Regions from separate parts of the Streptomyces sp. H27-D2 genome, predicted to be linked through region 1. Evidence: riboswitches for the same ligand, from Rfam matches in the RefSeq annotation. Region 1 holds a riboswitch; each other region holds the start of a gene.
The links. A riboswitch is a leader RNA that binds a small molecule or an ion and turns the genes downstream of it on or off. The one in region 1 is predicted to bind cyclic di-AMP.
Positions count from the first base shown of each region.

Region 1 (3,914 bases):
CGAGCTGGGACTTCGGCACCGAGGAGCCCGCGTTGATCTGGGTGTAGGTGGTGCGCGGCAGCGAGACCCCGGCGGCCCGCCAGGCGGCCTGGGTCAGCCCGGAGCAGTCGAAGGCGTCGGGGCCGGTGGCGCCCCAGACGTACGGCTTGCCCAGCGCGGACCGGGCGAAGGACACGGCGAGGGCGGCGCGACCGCTGGTGGGGGCCGCCACAGGGCCGCGCAGCGCACTGCGGCCCGCGCGGGCGCCCCCGGGTCCGGCGTCGCCGTCCCGGGCCGCGAGGCTCGCACGCTGCGCCTCGGTGAGCTTGGCCAGCAGTTTCTCGGCGGTGTCCAGCTTCCGCTCGATGGTGCGCTTGTGGGTGCGCAGCGTGGCCTGCGAACGCTTCAGCTCGGCGAGCTTGCCGTCGGCCCGCTCGCGCACCTGCCGCACGTCCCGCAGCCGCTGGGAGACGGAGGCCACGGTGGCGGCCTGGCCGCGGCCGGCCCGCTCGGTGATGGCGGCGCGTTCGAGGTACCGCTCGGGGGAGGAGGAGAGCGCGAGCCGCATCGCCGGGCTCACCCCGCCGGAGCGGTACTGGCCGGACGCGTACGAACCGAGGGCGTTGCGCGCGGCGTTGAGCCGCCCGGTTCTGCGCGCCGCCTCGTCGCGCAGCGCGTCGACGGAGTCCCGCGCCTCGTCCGCCCGCTCCTTGACACCGTTGTACCTCTCGGTGGCCTCCTCGGCCTCCCGGTACAGCCGGTCCACCTTGCTCTTGACCTGAGCGGTGCTGAGCCGGGGTTCCGCCTGGCCGGTGCCGCTGAAGGCGGTGGCGGTGGCGGCTCCCGCGATGGCGAGGGTCGCGGCGGTGCGGGCCGTACGAACGGTGTGGCCACTGAACGAACGTTGCTTCGGCTTCCTGTGCGACGCCACTACGGCCGTCAGCTCCTTCCAGACGTCCGACGGCGGCCCCGTGAACAGGGGGAGGGCCGCCGTCGGATCTCTCGGCCAGCGGCCGACGGCCACCCCGGTACGGGGGCGGCGGTGGGGAATCGACCGCTGGCTGAGGACGCTAAACCCGGAGGTCACGGAAGAGTGTCGCGATGAGATGGATTGACAGCTTTCGGCGTCCGGACGATCGAAAGAGATCGCCCGACTCGCCGTTGGCCGGAGATTCACCGCGCTGCCCTGACCGAAGCACGGGTTGCGCCGCCGGGGGCGCTGCGCTCTGTTACGGCCGGCGGGGACGTGGGCCGGGCTGGGCCGGGCAGGGGGCGTACGGCTGCCGCCCAGGGCGCGGTGCCCTGGGCGGCAGGAGCGTTCATCGAGCCGTACGCATCGCCGGCGGCTGCGCATCACCGACGGCTGTGCGCCGCCGGCGATCACGCGATCATGCGGGCCGCACGCTCCCGTAGATCGGCATGTAGTAGATCGATTCGATCCGCACGCTCGCGCCGGGCTTCGGCGCGTGGATCATCTTGCCGCCGCCTATGTAGAGGCCGACATGGCTGATGTCGTCGTAGAAGAAGACGAGGTCACCCGGCTTGAGATCACCCGTGGCGACGCGGGTGCCGACCTTCACCTGGTCCCAGGTGGTGCGCGGCAGCGAGACCCCGGCGGCTTTCCAGGCGCCCTGGGTCAGGCCCGAGCAGTCGTACGAGTTCGGGCCGGCCGCGCCCCACACGTACGGCTTGCCCATCTGCTGCCGCGCGAAGGCGATGGCCTTCTCCGCCTTGGTGGCGTACTTGCCGGGGTCCCCGGTGTCGCCGCCCGTGGAGCCGCCGGAACCGGACTCCGAGCCGCCGTCCCCGCCCTTGCCCTGTTCGCGCGCCTTGCGGGCCTGCTCGTCCTTGCGCTCCTTCTCGGCCTGCTGCCTGGCCAGCGCGTCGGCCTTGCGCTGCGCCGCGGCCTCCTTCTCGCGCTCGATCGCCGCGAGCTTGGCCTTCTCGGCGGCCGTCAGCTTCGAGAGCAGCTCGCGCGCCTCGCCGAGCTTGTTCTGCACGGTCTGCTTGCTGCTCTTGAGCTCCTTCTGCGACTCGGTCAGCGACGCGAGGTTCCTGGTCGCCTGCGCCCGCTTCTTCGAAGCCGCGGCCTGCTGCTCCTGGTACGTGGTGACGGCCTTCTGCTGACGGCCCGTCATGCGGTCCATGAGGTGCGTCTGGTCGAAGAAGTCCTGCGGGTCGTCGGCGAGCATCAGCGTCGCGGTCGGCGTCATGCCGCCGCTGCGGTACTGCGCGGCGGCGTACGTGCCCAGTGCGCGACGCGACTCGTTGAGCTGCTCGGTGCGCTCGGCGACGTCGTCGAGCAGACCGTCGACCTTGCCGCGCTGCTTGTCGGCGTGCTCCTTGGCCGAGTTGTACTGCTGGGTCGCGGACCCCGCCTCGCGGTAGAGCGAGTCGACCTTCTTCCGCACCTCTTCGACCGACTGCCGCTTCGGCTCGGAAGGCGCGGCGGTGGCGCTCTGGGAGAGCAGGGTGACGGAGGCGAAGGCAGCCGTCGTGAGGCCTACCGCGGTGCGGCGGCTTGCGGGTGAGGTGATCATGCGGTTTCGCGGCTTGCGGTGCGACGCCAAGGCTGGCGACTCCCTTCCGTGGCCGCTTACCGGGTTAGCTGTCGGATTCGGGCTTCGGAAGGTCGCCCTACAGTCCGTACGTACGCCCGCGCGGAGCGCTGACGTGCACGGACCGATTCACCCCAGTGGTACTCGTGGGTCCCCGGTTCCGGCCTCGCGGCCGGATTCAGCGGTGGCAGCGCGTGCCGGCGCGGTCGCCGGCGGGAGGACACGGGCCGCCTGACCGAGCACGGTAGCCAAGTTGTGGTGCTGCTGTGAAGGCTGATGTTCGATATGCCCGATACTTTCCCCCAAGCTTCGACTGGGAGGCGCCCCCAGTGCCCCGGCGTGTGACCCGCCCCACGTGGGGAGCCTTCCGGCGTACCGGTTCCTCCCCTCAGTTCCTCCCCCCAGTTCCTCATACCGGTGTGGGTTGTCGGTGGGGCCGCCTAGACTCGGGAGGCGATGAGCAGCCTCTTTGACGACAGCTTCCTGACGGACCTCGAACCCAAGGGCGAGGAGCCCCCGCCACCCCCCGAGGACTCCGGTCCCGAGACGGTGCCGGACGACCTCTTCGGAGGCACGTTCAACGCGCCCGTGGACCGGGATTCCCACTACCGGGACGGTGCGCCGCGGCCCCCGATCGACCCGGCCGCGCTGCTGGAGGGGCTCAACGTCGAACAGCGGGCCGCCGTCGTGCACAGCGGCTCGCCGCTGCTGATCGTCGCGGGCGCCGGGTCCGGCAAGACCCGGGTGCTCACGCACCGCATCGCGCACCTGCTGTCCGCGCGCGGGGTGCACTCCGGGCAGATCCTGGCCATCACCTTCACCAACAAGGCCGCCGGTGAGATGCGGGAGCGGGTGGCCGAGCTGATCGGCCCGCGCGCCTCCTCGATGTGGGTGTCCACCTTCCACAGCGCGTGCGTGCGGATTCTGCGCCGGGAGAGCAAGAAGCTCGGCTTCACCTCCAGCTTCTCGATCTACGACGCGGCCGACTCCAAGCGGCTGATGGCGCTCGTCTGCCGGGACCTCGACCTCGACCCGAAGCGGTTCCCGCCCAAGTCGTTCAGCGCCAAGGTCTCGAACCTCAAGAATGAGCTGATAGACGAAGACGCTTTCGCGAGCCAAGCCGCGGACGGCTTTGAGAAGACCGTCGCCGAGGCTTACGTGCTCTACCAGTCGAGGCTGCGCGCGGCCAACGCCCTCGACTTCGACGACATCATCATGACGACCGTGCATCTGCTCCAGGCGTTCCCCGAGGTCGCCGAGCACTACCGGCTGCGCTTCCGGCACGTCATGGTCGACGAGTACCAGGACACCAACCACGCCCAGTACACCCTGGTGCGCGAGCTGGTCGGGCCGCCCGAGTCCGCCGCCGAGCTGTGC
Region 1 is NZ_JAYMZR010000010.1:98,598-102,511, reverse strand. It holds gene QMK28_RS06650 (C40 family peptidase) at 1-910, opposite strand, end outside; gene QMK28_RS06645 (C40 family peptidase) at 1,368-2,549, opposite strand; cyclic di-AMP (ydaO/yuaA leader) riboswitch at 2,558-2,731, opposite strand; gene pcrA (DNA helicase PcrA) at 2,994-3,914, shown strand, end outside.

Region 2 (3,914 bases), on a different contig from region 1:
GCACGGGTCTCACAAGTCTGTCGAGTCGGCCGAGCCCCGAACGCCGGCCGGAGTCCCGGCCGAGTCTACGGAAGCAAAGCGCCCGACCACGGTACGAAACCGTGGCCGGGGAGATGCGCTGAACCGCTGAACCCGCTGAGCCCATCCGGGCCCGCGGGTTCAGCGTCAACGCTCAGCGCCGCGGGCCGGTCAGCCCTTGAAGCGCGGGAAGGCGCTGCGGCCCGCGTACACCGCGGCGTCGTCGAGGATCTCCTCGATGCGCAGCAGTTGGTTGTACTTGGCGACACGGTCCGAGCGGGCCGGGGCGCCGGTCTTGATCTGGCCGCAGTTGGTGGCGACGGCGAGGTCGGCGATGGTGACGTCCTCGGTCTCACCGGAGCGGTGCGACATCATGCACTTGTAGCCGCTGCGCTGGGCGAGCTCGACCGCGTCGAGGGTCTCGGTCAGCGAGCCGATCTGGTTGACCTTGACCAGCAGCGAGTTGGCGATGCCGTTCTCGATGCCGCGGGCCAGCCGGACCGGGTTGGTGACGAAGAGGTCGTCGCCGACGATCTGGACCTTGTCACCGAGCTGCTCGGTGAGGGCCTGCCAGCCGTCCCAGTCCTCCTCGTTGAGCGGGTCCTCGATGGAGACCATCGGGTACGCCTCCACGAGCTCGGCGTAGTAGGCCGTCATCTCCTCGGCGGTGCAAGCCTTGCCCTCGAAGGTGTAGACGCCGTCGTCGAAGAACTCGGAGGCGGCGACGTCGAGCGCGAGACCGAAGTCCTGGCCCGGGGTGTAGCCGGCCTTCGTGATGGCTTCGAGGATGAGGTCGAGCGCCTCGCGGTTGGAGGCGAGGTTCGGCGCGAAGCCGCCCTCGTCGCCCAGACCGGTGGACAGGCCGCGCTCCTTGAGCACGCCCTTGAGCGTGTGGTAGACCTCGGCGCCCCAGCGCAGGGCCTCGGAGAAGGACTCCGCGCCGATCGGGGCGATCATGAACTCCTGGATGTCCACGTTCGAGTCGGCGTGCGACCCGCCGTTCAGGATGTTCATCATCGGGACCGGCAGGACGTGCGCGTTCGGACCGCCGAGGTAGCGGAAGAGCGGCAGGTCGGAGGCCTCGGAGGCGGCGTGCGCGACGGCCAGCGAGACGCCGAGGATGGCGTTCGCGCCGAGCGAGGACTTGTCCGGGGTGGCGTCCAGGTCGAACATCGCCTGGTCGATCAGGCGCTGCTCGGTGGCGTCGTACCCGACGAGCTCCGGGCCGATCTGCTCGATGACGGCGAGGACGGCCTTCTCCACACCCTTGCCGCCGTACCGGGCCTTGTCACCATCACGGAGTTCGAGGGCCTCGAAGGCGCCGGTGGAGGCGCCGGAGGGGACGGCAGCACGGCCGGTGCTGCCGTCGTCGAGGCCAACCTCGACCTCGACCGTGGGGTTGCCTCGCGAGTCGAGGATCTCGCGGGCTACGACGACGTCGATCGACGGCACGAGTGTCTCCTTCAGGCTGTGACATGTAGCTGTGAGATTCAGAAGAAAGTCTCTTGGCTCTTGCGGCATGAGCCTAGCCGCACCGGCGGGGTGACCGGTCGGTCGCCCGTTCAGCGAGACGGCGTCCCAGCGGAAAACCGAGCGGAAACCGAGCCGAATCCGCGCGAAAAAACCCTGACCGGATGCGCTCGGGGGAGGGCGCACCCGGTCAGGGGGTCTTTATGGGGTGATCAGTCCTGGACGGCTCAGACGGAGAGCTTCTGGCCCGGGAAGATCAGGTCGGCGTCGCCGCCTACGGTCGACTTGTTGTTCTCGTAGACGGACTTCCAGCTGGAACCGTGAGCGTCGGCGATCTTCGCGAGCGTGTCGCCCGACTTCACGGTGTAGTTGCCCGAGCCGGTGGACTTCTGCTGCGGCTGGACGGTCTGCGTCTCCGGCTTCGGCTGCGGCTTGGGAGCGGCCTTCGGCTGCGCCTGCTGCTGCGGGGCCTGCGGCTTCGGGGCGGCCTTCGGCTGCGCGGCCGGGGCGTCGCCCGAGCCACTGGTGTCGACGTCGGCAGCGGAGCCGCCGGCGGTCAGGTTGCCGGCGCCGGCGCAGGCCCAGGCACCCGGGCCCTGGAGGGCGAGAAGCTTCTCGGCTGCGGTGATCTGCTGGCCCTTGGAGGCCTGGTCGGCACGCGCGGCGTACTGGGTGCCGCCCGCTGCTGCCCAGCTGGAGTTCGAGAACTGGAGGCCGCCGTAGTAACCGTTGCCGGTGTTCGTCGACCAGTTGCCGCCGGACTCGCACTGGGCGACCTTGTCCCACGTGGAGACGTCGGCCGCGGAAGCCGAGGAGGCTCCCATCAGCGGCACGGCGATCGCGGCGCTGGCGACACCCGCGAGAGCGGCGACGCGGACAGCCTTGGAGGGACGGCGGTGCTTGCCCTTGGAAGTAAGCATTTTTCGTTTCCTCACCGACGCCTACGAGGTGAGCTGTCGGGTTCGGGCCATGTGAGTTGCCCGGCCGCGTGTGCTGACACACGTGGCTTCACCCCAAGCCTTCGGGCCCGTAACGCTGGGCCTTTCCGGCACTTACCTGGTTCCCCCGCTCCTGCCATCGGCGCTTGCGCGTCGACTACCCCTCGGACACCGGCAGGATTCGGCGTGGTGTTCGACGGTGCCCGCTGTGGCGAGCGGTCCGACCATAAACACGACCCCCGGGGTCATTTCAAACCCCGGCAGTTCGGGGGCATCGCCCCCTCTTGCCCCTCAGGAATGCACATCCGTGCAGGTGGGGGGCGGTCCGGATAGATCGGACAGTTGAGACTTGGCCAATTGTGGACGAGAGCCATGTCTCACTCGAACGAATCCGGACATACGGTCATCAACTACCCTGGTTTCTGGCTCAGATCGAGCTGCTGACCAGGGCGGATGAGGTCCGGATCGGAGCCGACCACCTTCGCGTTGGCGTCGTACAGCGAAGACCAGCCGCCGTGCACGTCCTGCCGCGCCGCGATGGCCGAGAGGCTGTCGCCGGAGCGCACCGTGTAGCCGCCGCCCTGGAGCCCGCCCGCGCGCTCCGCGCCGCCGTCCCGCGAGGCGTGCCGCCCGCCGGAGCGGTCGAAGTCCGCGACGTCGCCCGCCTCCTCGTCGGAGCCGCTCGCGTCCGTGTCGCCCCGGTGCTTGCCCGCGGCTGCGGACTCGCTCCGCTCGACCGGGCCCGGGATGGAGGTGGGGTCGTCCGCACCCTTCGACGCGCCCGGCGCGGGGGTCTTCTCGGCGTCGCCGCCGGCGCCCTGGGCGCCGGCCTGAGACTCGCCCTTGGCCTTGGCTTTCGCCTTGGCCTTCGCGGCGTCGCTCGCGTCACTGTCCGGGGTCGCCTTGCCGGTCGCCCCGTCCGAGGGCTTCGCCGACTTCGCGGCGTCCGGGGCGGCGGTCGCGTCGTCCGAGGCGCCGTCCGTGGGCTCCGTGGACGGGCGCGTGGTGCTTCCCGGGTCGACGTCGGGCGCGGCGCCGTCGGCCAGCAGTCCGCCGTTCACCGCGCAGCTGGGCCAGGCGTCCGGCCCCTTGTCGCCGAGGATCGCCTCGGCGACCGAGATCTGCTGGGAGCGGCTGGCCAGGTCGGGGCGCGGCGCGTACGACGTGCCCTCGTACTGCTTCCACGTCTCCAGCGTCAGCTGCAACCCGCCGTAATAGCCGTTGCCCCCGTTGGAGCTCCACATCCCGCCGCTCTCGCACTGCGCGACGCGGTCCCAGGTCGATGCGTCGGCCGCGTGCGCGCCGGTGGCGCCGAGCAGCGGCATGGCTATGCTCGCGCCGGTCACCCCCGCCGCGACGACGATGGCCGGAGCCTGACGGGGGCGGCGGTGCTTACCGTTCCCGGTGCGCATGCGGTTGCCTTTCGAGCGGCGAGTGTGAGTTGTCGGTAGAAGGTAGTCGGGGCGTCCGGCTGTCACAAGTCGATGT
Region 2 is NZ_JAYMZR010000028.1:20,832-24,745, reverse strand. It holds gene eno (phosphopyruvate hydratase) at 190-1,470, opposite strand; gene QMK28_RS13600 (transglycosylase family protein) at 1,716-2,408, opposite strand; cyclic di-AMP (ydaO/yuaA leader) riboswitch at 2,412-2,581, opposite strand; gene QMK28_RS13595 (LysM peptidoglycan-binding domain-containing protein) at 2,837-3,838, opposite strand.
Region 2: another riboswitch for cyclic di-AMP. It lies ahead of QMK28_RS13600 (transglycosylase family protein); the one in region 1 lies ahead of QMK28_RS06645 (C40 family peptidase).

Region 3 (3,914 bases), on a different contig from region 1:
CGTCGCTTCTCGGCCACGTCGGCGGCCACATGGATGAGCAGTCGTTCCTGCTCGTGCGGGGTCAGATGCACGCTTCCCACCTCACAGTCGTCCCTCCCACCGCCCTGCGTGGAACGGGAGGGGCCCGGCGTTACTACCGGTCCGAGAGCGGCGAGTATGGATGTATCGCCCACCGACCTCAGCGGGACCCTATCCGACTTCAACACTCTGTTGACCTGCGGTTAGCGGTCCGACGCCCAGGAATTACACGCTAATACGCAACCTTTTCCATCGCGTTAACTCGGCCTTTGCTCCCCCATGGAGGTGAGCCCCGGAAGAGCGTTCCGCACCGCCCCTGACCTCGACGTCCACACACAGGCCCACTGCGGGACGCGGACGGCGCACGACCCTTCCGACGGCTTGGCGTATGCCCGCATTCGTCCGCATGCCGCAACTCCGTGTCCGGTATGCGCTCTTGACGTGCGCCGCCGCACCATCGATTCTCATGTCCGCGTCAACTCGCTCCGCACGACCCCCCACATCATCATCGGAGCCTCACATGACACGAACAGCACCTCTGCGTCGCGCCGCGCTGGCCGCGGGCGCCTGCACCGCTCTCACCGCCGCTCTGCTCGGCGCCGCGAGCGGCGCTCAAGGAGCCCCGGCGCCGGCCGCGGCGCCGGATATCTCGGTCGCCAACGTCAAGGCGCATCTCGGCGAACTGCAGTCGATCGCCGACGCCAACGGCGGCAACCGCGCCCACGGCGAGGCCGGTTACAAGGCCTCCATCGACTACCTCAAGGCGAAGCTGGACGCGGCGGGATTCACCACCGCCGTCCAGGAGTTCGACTACAACGGCGCCACCGGCTACAACCTGGTGGCCGACTGGCCCGGAGGCAGCGCCGACGACGTCGTGATGTCCGGGGCGCACCTGGACTCGGTCGGCGACGGTCCCGGCATCAATGACAACGGCTCGGGCTCAGCCGGCATCCTGGAGGTCGCGCTCGCCGTCGCCAAGGCGGATCTCAAGCCCACCAAGCACCTGCGGTTCGGCTGGTGGGGCGCTGAGGAGTTCGGCATGATCGGCTCGCAGCACTACGTCGACAAGCTGTCGACCGGCGACCGTTCGAAGATCGGCGGCTACCTCAACTTCGACATGATCGGCTCGCCGAACCCGGGCTACTTCGTCTACGACGACGACCCCGCGATCGAGAAGACGTTCAAGGACTGGTACGCCGCCAAGGACATCAAGACCGAGATCGAGACCGAGGGCGACGGCCGCTCCGACCACGCCTCCTTCAAGAACGCCGGGATACCCGTCGGCGGCCTCTTCTCCGGCGCGGACTACAAGAAGACCCAGGAGCAGGCGGACAAGTGGGGCGGCAAGGCCGGCGAGGCCTTCGACCCCTGCTACCACGCGTCCTGCGACACGACCGCGAACATCGACGACAAGGCGCTGGACACCAACAGCGACGCCATCGCCGACGCGGTCTGGCAGCTCAGCTCCTGACCCCGGACGCTGCGGGCCGCCGCCCCCGGCACCCGAAACACCGGCCGGGCCCGCGTCAGCAGTGCGGGCGGCGTCACCGGCGCGGCCCGCGGCGGCGGAACCGACAGCACCACCCGGAACAGCCGGCTCCACAGCCGCCGGCGCCCGCGGCACACGCGGGCACCGGGAGCACAGCCCGCATCACCGTCAGCCCTAGCGGCCCGGTCGCCGATCCCCGGCGTCCGGGCCGCGGTGCTCTGCGGCGGGCAGGCGGGTGATGCTGCCGACGGCCCGGGTGCTCATCCACCAGCCGTCGGTCAGCGAGCCGTTCCACGGCCAGGCCAGCGACCTGGAGATCCAGGCCCGGGAGATGCAGCGGGTCCGCGCCCTGCTGGAAGAGCTGCTGGTACGGCACACCGGCCGCCCGGCCGCGCGGATCAGCCAGGACATCGAGCGCGAGAAGATCTTCGACGCCGAGGCCGCGGTGGCCTACGGCCTGGTGGACGGGCCGACCAGCAGCCGCAAGCAGGCCCCGGTCCGGCCCTGACGCACGAGCGCGGCGAGCGCGAGCCGCCCATGAACGCGCCGGCGCGGGCGCTGCGGGTGCTGGATGGGGAGCGCCGCGCGCGCCGGGTCTCGTTGCCGCCCCTACCCGGAGGGTGATATAAGGGCTGATCCCCGTCCCGGAGCCGGCTCCGGGACCGGCCCCAGCCGTTGAGCGCATTGCCCGCCGAGCCCGATATCCGCGATCGGACCGATGCGGATCGGGGTGGGGCGACCCGCTGTAGTCGCTCGTACGCACCGAATGGGATCACCTGTTCGGCGTAGCCGGAGGCAGACGTATTGCGCTGATCAACTTGCACGGAGCGCCCGGGCGTTTGGCGGAGGTGTCCATTCCGCCCCTGGTACGGGACTCCTCGGGGGTCGCGCACCAGGAGCGAATCAGCCCGTGTCACCTGAATGGGTCAGAAGTGGCGAGTGTCACAATAGGGCGTTTCGGCTCGGAACCGGTGGCCGAGGTGCGTGACGATCCCTGGGACGACAAGCCCCCGCCGCCTCGGTGGGGCGGTCCGGGCGGACGCCGAATCCTGCCGCCGTACCGGATGACTGGTCGACACCAGTGGATCGGCAGGAGCGGAGGACCCAAGCACGGCGGGCCGACCGGACACACCGGTCGCCCCTTGGGGTGAAGCCGTGAAAACGGCCGGGCAACTTCGCCTGCCCGAACCCGACAGGTCATCTTTCGCAGGCGGTTGACGAAGGGTTGCGCATGACTGCGCGAATTCACGTCCCCGCACTGTTCACCCGGGCAGGCACCATCTCGGCTCTCACCATCGCCGCTGTCGGCGGCACCGCGTTGGCCCCGGGTTTCGCCCCGACCGCCGAAGCGTCGGGGCACTCGTCCGAAGCACTCAAGATCGCGGCGTCCAAGAAGGGTTCGCCCTACCGCTACGGGGCCAGCGGCCCGCACCGCTTCGACTGCTCGGGGCTCACGCTCTACTCGTTCAAGCGCGTCGGCAAGCAGTTGCCGCGCACCGCGGCGGCCCAGTACAACAAGACCCGACATATCTCGGCGTCCCACCGCAAGAGTGGCGACCTGGTCTTCTTCCACTCGGGACGGGGCGTCTACCACGTGGGGATCTACGCCGGGCGCGGCCGGATCTGGCACTCGCCCAAGAGCGGATCGGTCGTGCGCCTGGAGCGGATCTGGACGCGCAGCGTCTGGTACGGACGGGTGCGCTGAGGCCGTAGAGCTGAGGCCGTAGAGCTGAGGCCGTAGAGCTGAGGCCGTAGAGCTGAGGCCGTAGAGCTGAGGCCGTAGAGCTGAGGCCGTAGAGCTGAGGCCGTAGAGCTGAGGCCGTAGAGCTGAGGCCGTAGAACCGGCCCCGCCGGGCCTTCCTCGGTTCGGTGATCGTGGAGGATCACCGAACCGGGGAAGGCCGGTGGGCCGGTCCCGGCCGAGCCGAACAGCCCCCGCAAGGATCAGCGCTCACCCTGAAGCGGCGTCGCCGAGGGCCAGGGCAGCGTGATCCAGACCGTCTTACCGCCCTCCTCGGTGGGCGTGACGGACATCCGGCCGCCGGCCTCCGCGGCAAGCCAGCGGATGATCACCATGCCGCGGCCGTTGTCCTGCTGGACCGCCGCGGGCAGCCGCTGCGGCCAGCGCGGGTGGCTGTCGGTGATCCCGACGCGAAGCTGCTCGTCCCGGTCGAGTTGGACCTGCACGGTGAAGGTGGGCGACTGGCCGAAGGTGTGCTGGACCGCGTTGGTGGCGAGTTCGGAGACGATCAGCCGGACGCTGTCCCGGATGTCGGCTCCCGGCGGCAGCCCCCAATCGGTGAGCAGGCCGGTGACATAGGCGCGCGCCGTGGAAACCGACACCGGAGTGCTCGGCAGGGTGACGGATACTTCCTGGTGGTCTGCCATGGCGACGCTGTCCCTTTCC
Region 3 is NZ_JAYMZR010000033.1:40,286-44,199, forward strand. It holds gene QMK28_RS15205 (urease subunit gamma) at 1-71, opposite strand, end outside; gene QMK28_RS15210 (M28 family metallopeptidase) at 539-1,489, shown strand; gene QMK28_RS15215 (ATP-dependent Clp protease proteolytic subunit) at 1,746-2,015, shown strand; cyclic di-AMP (ydaO/yuaA leader) riboswitch at 2,551-2,735, shown strand; gene QMK28_RS15220 (C40 family peptidase) at 2,739-3,212, shown strand; gene QMK28_RS15225 (ATP-binding protein) at 3,452-3,895, opposite strand.
Region 3: another riboswitch for cyclic di-AMP. It lies ahead of QMK28_RS15220 (C40 family peptidase); the one in region 1 lies ahead of QMK28_RS06645 (C40 family peptidase).

Region 4 (3,914 bases), on a different contig from region 1:
GTACTTCGACTCGTCCGACACCTGTTCGTAGAAGCTGACCAGCCGTTGGGCGTCGTCGGCCGTGATGGGCCTGATCCGCGCGGTGCCGCCGTCGCGCAGCACGACGTCGGCTTCCCAGTGAGTCGGATAGACGTGCTCCGCCGGGGTCTGCATGGTGCCAGGGTACGGGCCGAGGCCGCGCGGGCCGGGCTCGCGGAGCCGGGTACGGCGGGGCAGGGTGGGGGCCGAGGCCCCTGCCGAAGCACCGCGTCGGCCGTGAGAAGCTGGTCTAGACAACTGATACGACCTGAAGGGTTACACCATGGTTGAGCGCCGCGTCACCGTCGGCTGGGCCGAGGGCCTGCACGCCCGGCCCGCCTCGATCTTCGTCCGCGCGGCCATGGCCGCCGGCGTCCCCGTGAAGATCGCCAAGGCCGCCGACGGCACCCCGGTCAACGCCGCGTCGATGCTCGCGGTGCTCGGCCTGGGCGCCCAGGGCGGCGAGGAGATCGTTCTCTCCACCGAGACCGAGGGCGCGGACGCCGCGCTCGACCGGCTGGCGAAGCTGGTCTCCGAGGGGCTGGAGGAGCTTCCGGAGACCGTCTGAACCACGGGCCTCCCCGAACACATCGTCTTCGAACACGGCGTCTTCAAACACAGCGTCATCCGCGGCGGGACCGCGGCAACCGGTTGAGCAGTCATCGCATCCGGTCGCCGCGGTCCCGTCGTTCGCGCGGACGGAGACCTTCGCGCGGACGAAGACCGAGGCGGCCCGTCGCTTCTCCGCCGGCCTCGCGGCGGTCTCGTTCTTCAGCCGGCCCTCGCGCCGGTCGCGATCCGGGCCCCGCCTTCCGGATCTCCCGACGTGCTCTTCCGCGCGGCCCGATTCCCCGCCCGGCCCGCTTTATCGCCGGAGCCGCCACCGCCGCCGCCATCGCATTCCGTATTGCGCGCGCGGGAATTGCCGAAAGAATTCCCCTCCCGCTGTATACGGGACCGCTGTTAAATTCGGCCGCGTCCTGTGTGTGCGGAAGGTTTCAAAGAACTCACCGCCGCCCGCCGGGGCCGGTACGCGGCGAGCGAGCGCTCCAGCCGCGCGCTGACGACCGCGCGGGCCCGCGCCGCGTCGCCCCGGGTCACCGCGTCGACCAGCGCGCCGTGCTCGTCCCAGGTCCCGACGGCTCGCGCCGGCGGCTCCGGCGGGTACATCCAGTCGGCCTTGCGCCGCAGTTGGGTGAGCAGCGCGGCCAGGCCGGGACTGCCGGACGCCCCGGCCAGGGTCTCGTGGAACCAGCCGTCCAGGGACCGCAGATCGCTCAGCTGCCCCAGCCGCGCCCGTTCCCTGCCCAGCCGGACCAGCCCGCGCAGCACCTTGAGGTGCGCCTCGGTGCGCCGCTGAGCGGCCCGTGCGGCCCCCAGCGGCTCCAGCAGCGCGCGGACGTCCAGCAGGTCGGCGGCCTCGCGTTCGGTCGGCTCGGCGACGCAGGCGCCCACATGCCGACGGGACGTCACGAAGCCCTCGGTCTCCAGGACGCGCAGCGCTTCGCGCACCGGGACCCGCGAGACGCCGTAGCGCCGGGCGAGCAGTTCCTCGACGAGACGGCTGCCGGGGGGCAGGGTTCCGGAAACGATATCGTCGCGGATCGCGCCGCACACCGAGTGTGCGGAAATACCGCGGCCGGCCATCGCGAACCTCCGTCTTAATCCCCGCGAAACGCGGTTGATCAGCGCCAGTTCACCGACTCTATGACACGCGGCGGGAAATTCCGATAGCGCAGTGGAATTGACGGCTCCATGGAGAAACGCCGAAGCCCCGGCCGGGGCCGGGGCTTCGGTGTCGCGATCGCTGTCGCGGACTCTTCGGTCGGACGAGTCCGACGGTCGTACAAGTCATGCGGGCCGTACGGTCAGACGCTGACGCCGTGCGAGCGGAGGTAGCCGATCGGGTCGATGTCCGAGCCGTACTCCGCACCGGTGCGGGCCTCGAAGTGCAGGTGCGGCCCTGTGGTGTTGCCGGTGTTGCCGGACAGGGCTATCTGCTGGCCGGCGGTGACGCTCTGGCCGACCGTGACGCTGCTGGACGACAGGTGGCCGTACTGCGTGTACGAGCCGTCGTTCATCTTGATGACGACGTTGTTGCCGTACGCGCCGCCCCAGCCGGCCTCGACGACGGTGCCCGCGCCGACGGCGTGCACAGCGGTGCCCGACGCGGCGTGGAAGTCGATGCCGGTGTGGCTGCCGGAGGACCATGCGCCGCCGGATGCCTTGTACTGGGTGGAGACGTACGAGCCGGAGATCGGCGAGACGTAACCGCTGCCGTTGGGCTTGATCGCCGTACGGCCCTCGGAGCGAGCGGCGCGGGGCTCGGCCTGACGCGCCTTCTCAGCCTTGGCCTCGCGGGCTTCCTTGGCCTTCTCCGCCTTCTCGGCGGCGGCCCTGCGCTTGGCCTCGGCGGCCTTCTTCGCGTCGGCCGCCTGCTTCATGGCGTCGGCCTCGGCCTTTTCGCGGGCCTGGGTCACGTCCGCGGCACTGTGCTGGACGGTGGCCTGGTCGTCGAGGTTCTGAGCCAGCGTGCCGTCGATGACGATGGCCTGCTGGAGGCCCGTCTGCTCGACCTTCGGCACGGAGTTCTCGGCCGCGATGGCCGGAGAGGCGACGGCGCCGACGACGCCGGCTACGGCGAGGGTCGCGATGCCCGCGGCGTTCGCACCGGTTCGCACGGCGCGGTTCGGGCGGCGGTGCTTGCCGTTGGCACGGATGAATGCCATGAAGTGGCGGTTCCTTTCCTTCCTTCTCGCCTACCGGGTTAGCTGACGGGTTCGGAGCAGGAAGGTCTCCTACGGGCCCCTCCGGAGAGGCGCCCGATTCACCCCAGGGACTGATTGGGTCCCCGGCTCCCCAGGCTCGCGCCTTCGGGGGACTCGGCGATGACTGCCCGGTGCCGCTGATGCGACGGGGGTCTGACGGGCAGCCGCACCGACGCTAAACGGGACATCTTTCAAACGGCAAACAAATCCGGGTTTTTGTCGCGCACGCCACACATGTTTGACACAACCGACCCCAACAAAGCGGACAAAAGCCCGGATCCCGGCAAGCCGAGGGCTCGCCGGGATCCGGGGGCGCGACGGCTTCACAGCCGCACTTTCACCGCTTTACGGTGATTCGCACCCTTAGCCGGTGACCACCCGCACATCGCCGATGCCGAGCTGCTTCACCGGCTCCTCGATCACCGAGGCGTCGCCGACCAGGATCGTCACCAGCCGGTCCACCGGGAACGCGTTGACCACGGCCGCGGTCGCCTCGACCGTGCCGGTCTCCACCAGGCGCGCGTACAGCTGCGCCTGGAAGTCGTCCGGGAGCTGCTGCTCGACCTGGTCCGCGAAGGTGTTCGCGACGGCCGCCGCGGTCTCGTACTTGAGCGGGGCGACGCCGACGAGGTTCTGCACCGCGATGTCCCGCTCGTCGTCGGTCAGCCCGTCGGCGGCGAGTCGGCGCAGCACCTGCCAGGCGTCCGCGAGCGCCGGTCCGGTGACCTCGGTAGCCACCGAGCCGCTGATCGCGAGCATCGCCGCGCCGCTGCCGTCCGGCGCCGAGCGCAGCACCTGGCCGTACGCCCGTACGCCGTAGGTGTAGCCCTTCTCCTCGCGCAGCACCCGGTCCAGCCGGGAGGTGAGGGTGCCGCCCAGGCAGTAGGTGCCGAGCACCTGGGCCGGCCAGACGCGGTCGTGCCGGTCCGCGCCGATGCGGCCGATCAGCAGTTGCGTCTGGACCGCTCCGGGACGGTCCACGATGACCACCCGGCCGGTGTCGTCGGCGGTGACCGGCGGGGCCGGGCGGGGCTCGGCGGTGTCCCCGGTCCACTCGCCCAGGGTGTCAGCGAGCGTCACGTCCAGATCCACACCCGTGAGGTCGCCGACGATCACGGCGGTCGCGGT
Region 4 is NZ_JAYMZR010000009.1:8,123-12,036, forward strand. It holds gene QMK28_RS05760 (bifunctional acetate--CoA ligase family protein/GNAT family N-acetyltransferase) at 1-153, opposite strand, end outside; gene QMK28_RS05765 (HPr family phosphocarrier protein) at 302-586, shown strand; gene QMK28_RS05770 (GntR family transcriptional regulator) at 982-1,665, opposite strand; gene QMK28_RS05775 (M23 family metallopeptidase) at 1,887-2,747, opposite strand; cyclic di-AMP (ydaO/yuaA leader) riboswitch at 2,761-2,916, opposite strand; gene QMK28_RS05780 (M16 family metallopeptidase) at 3,150-3,914, opposite strand, start outside.
Region 4: another riboswitch for cyclic di-AMP. It lies ahead of QMK28_RS05775 (M23 family metallopeptidase); the one in region 1 lies ahead of QMK28_RS06645 (C40 family peptidase).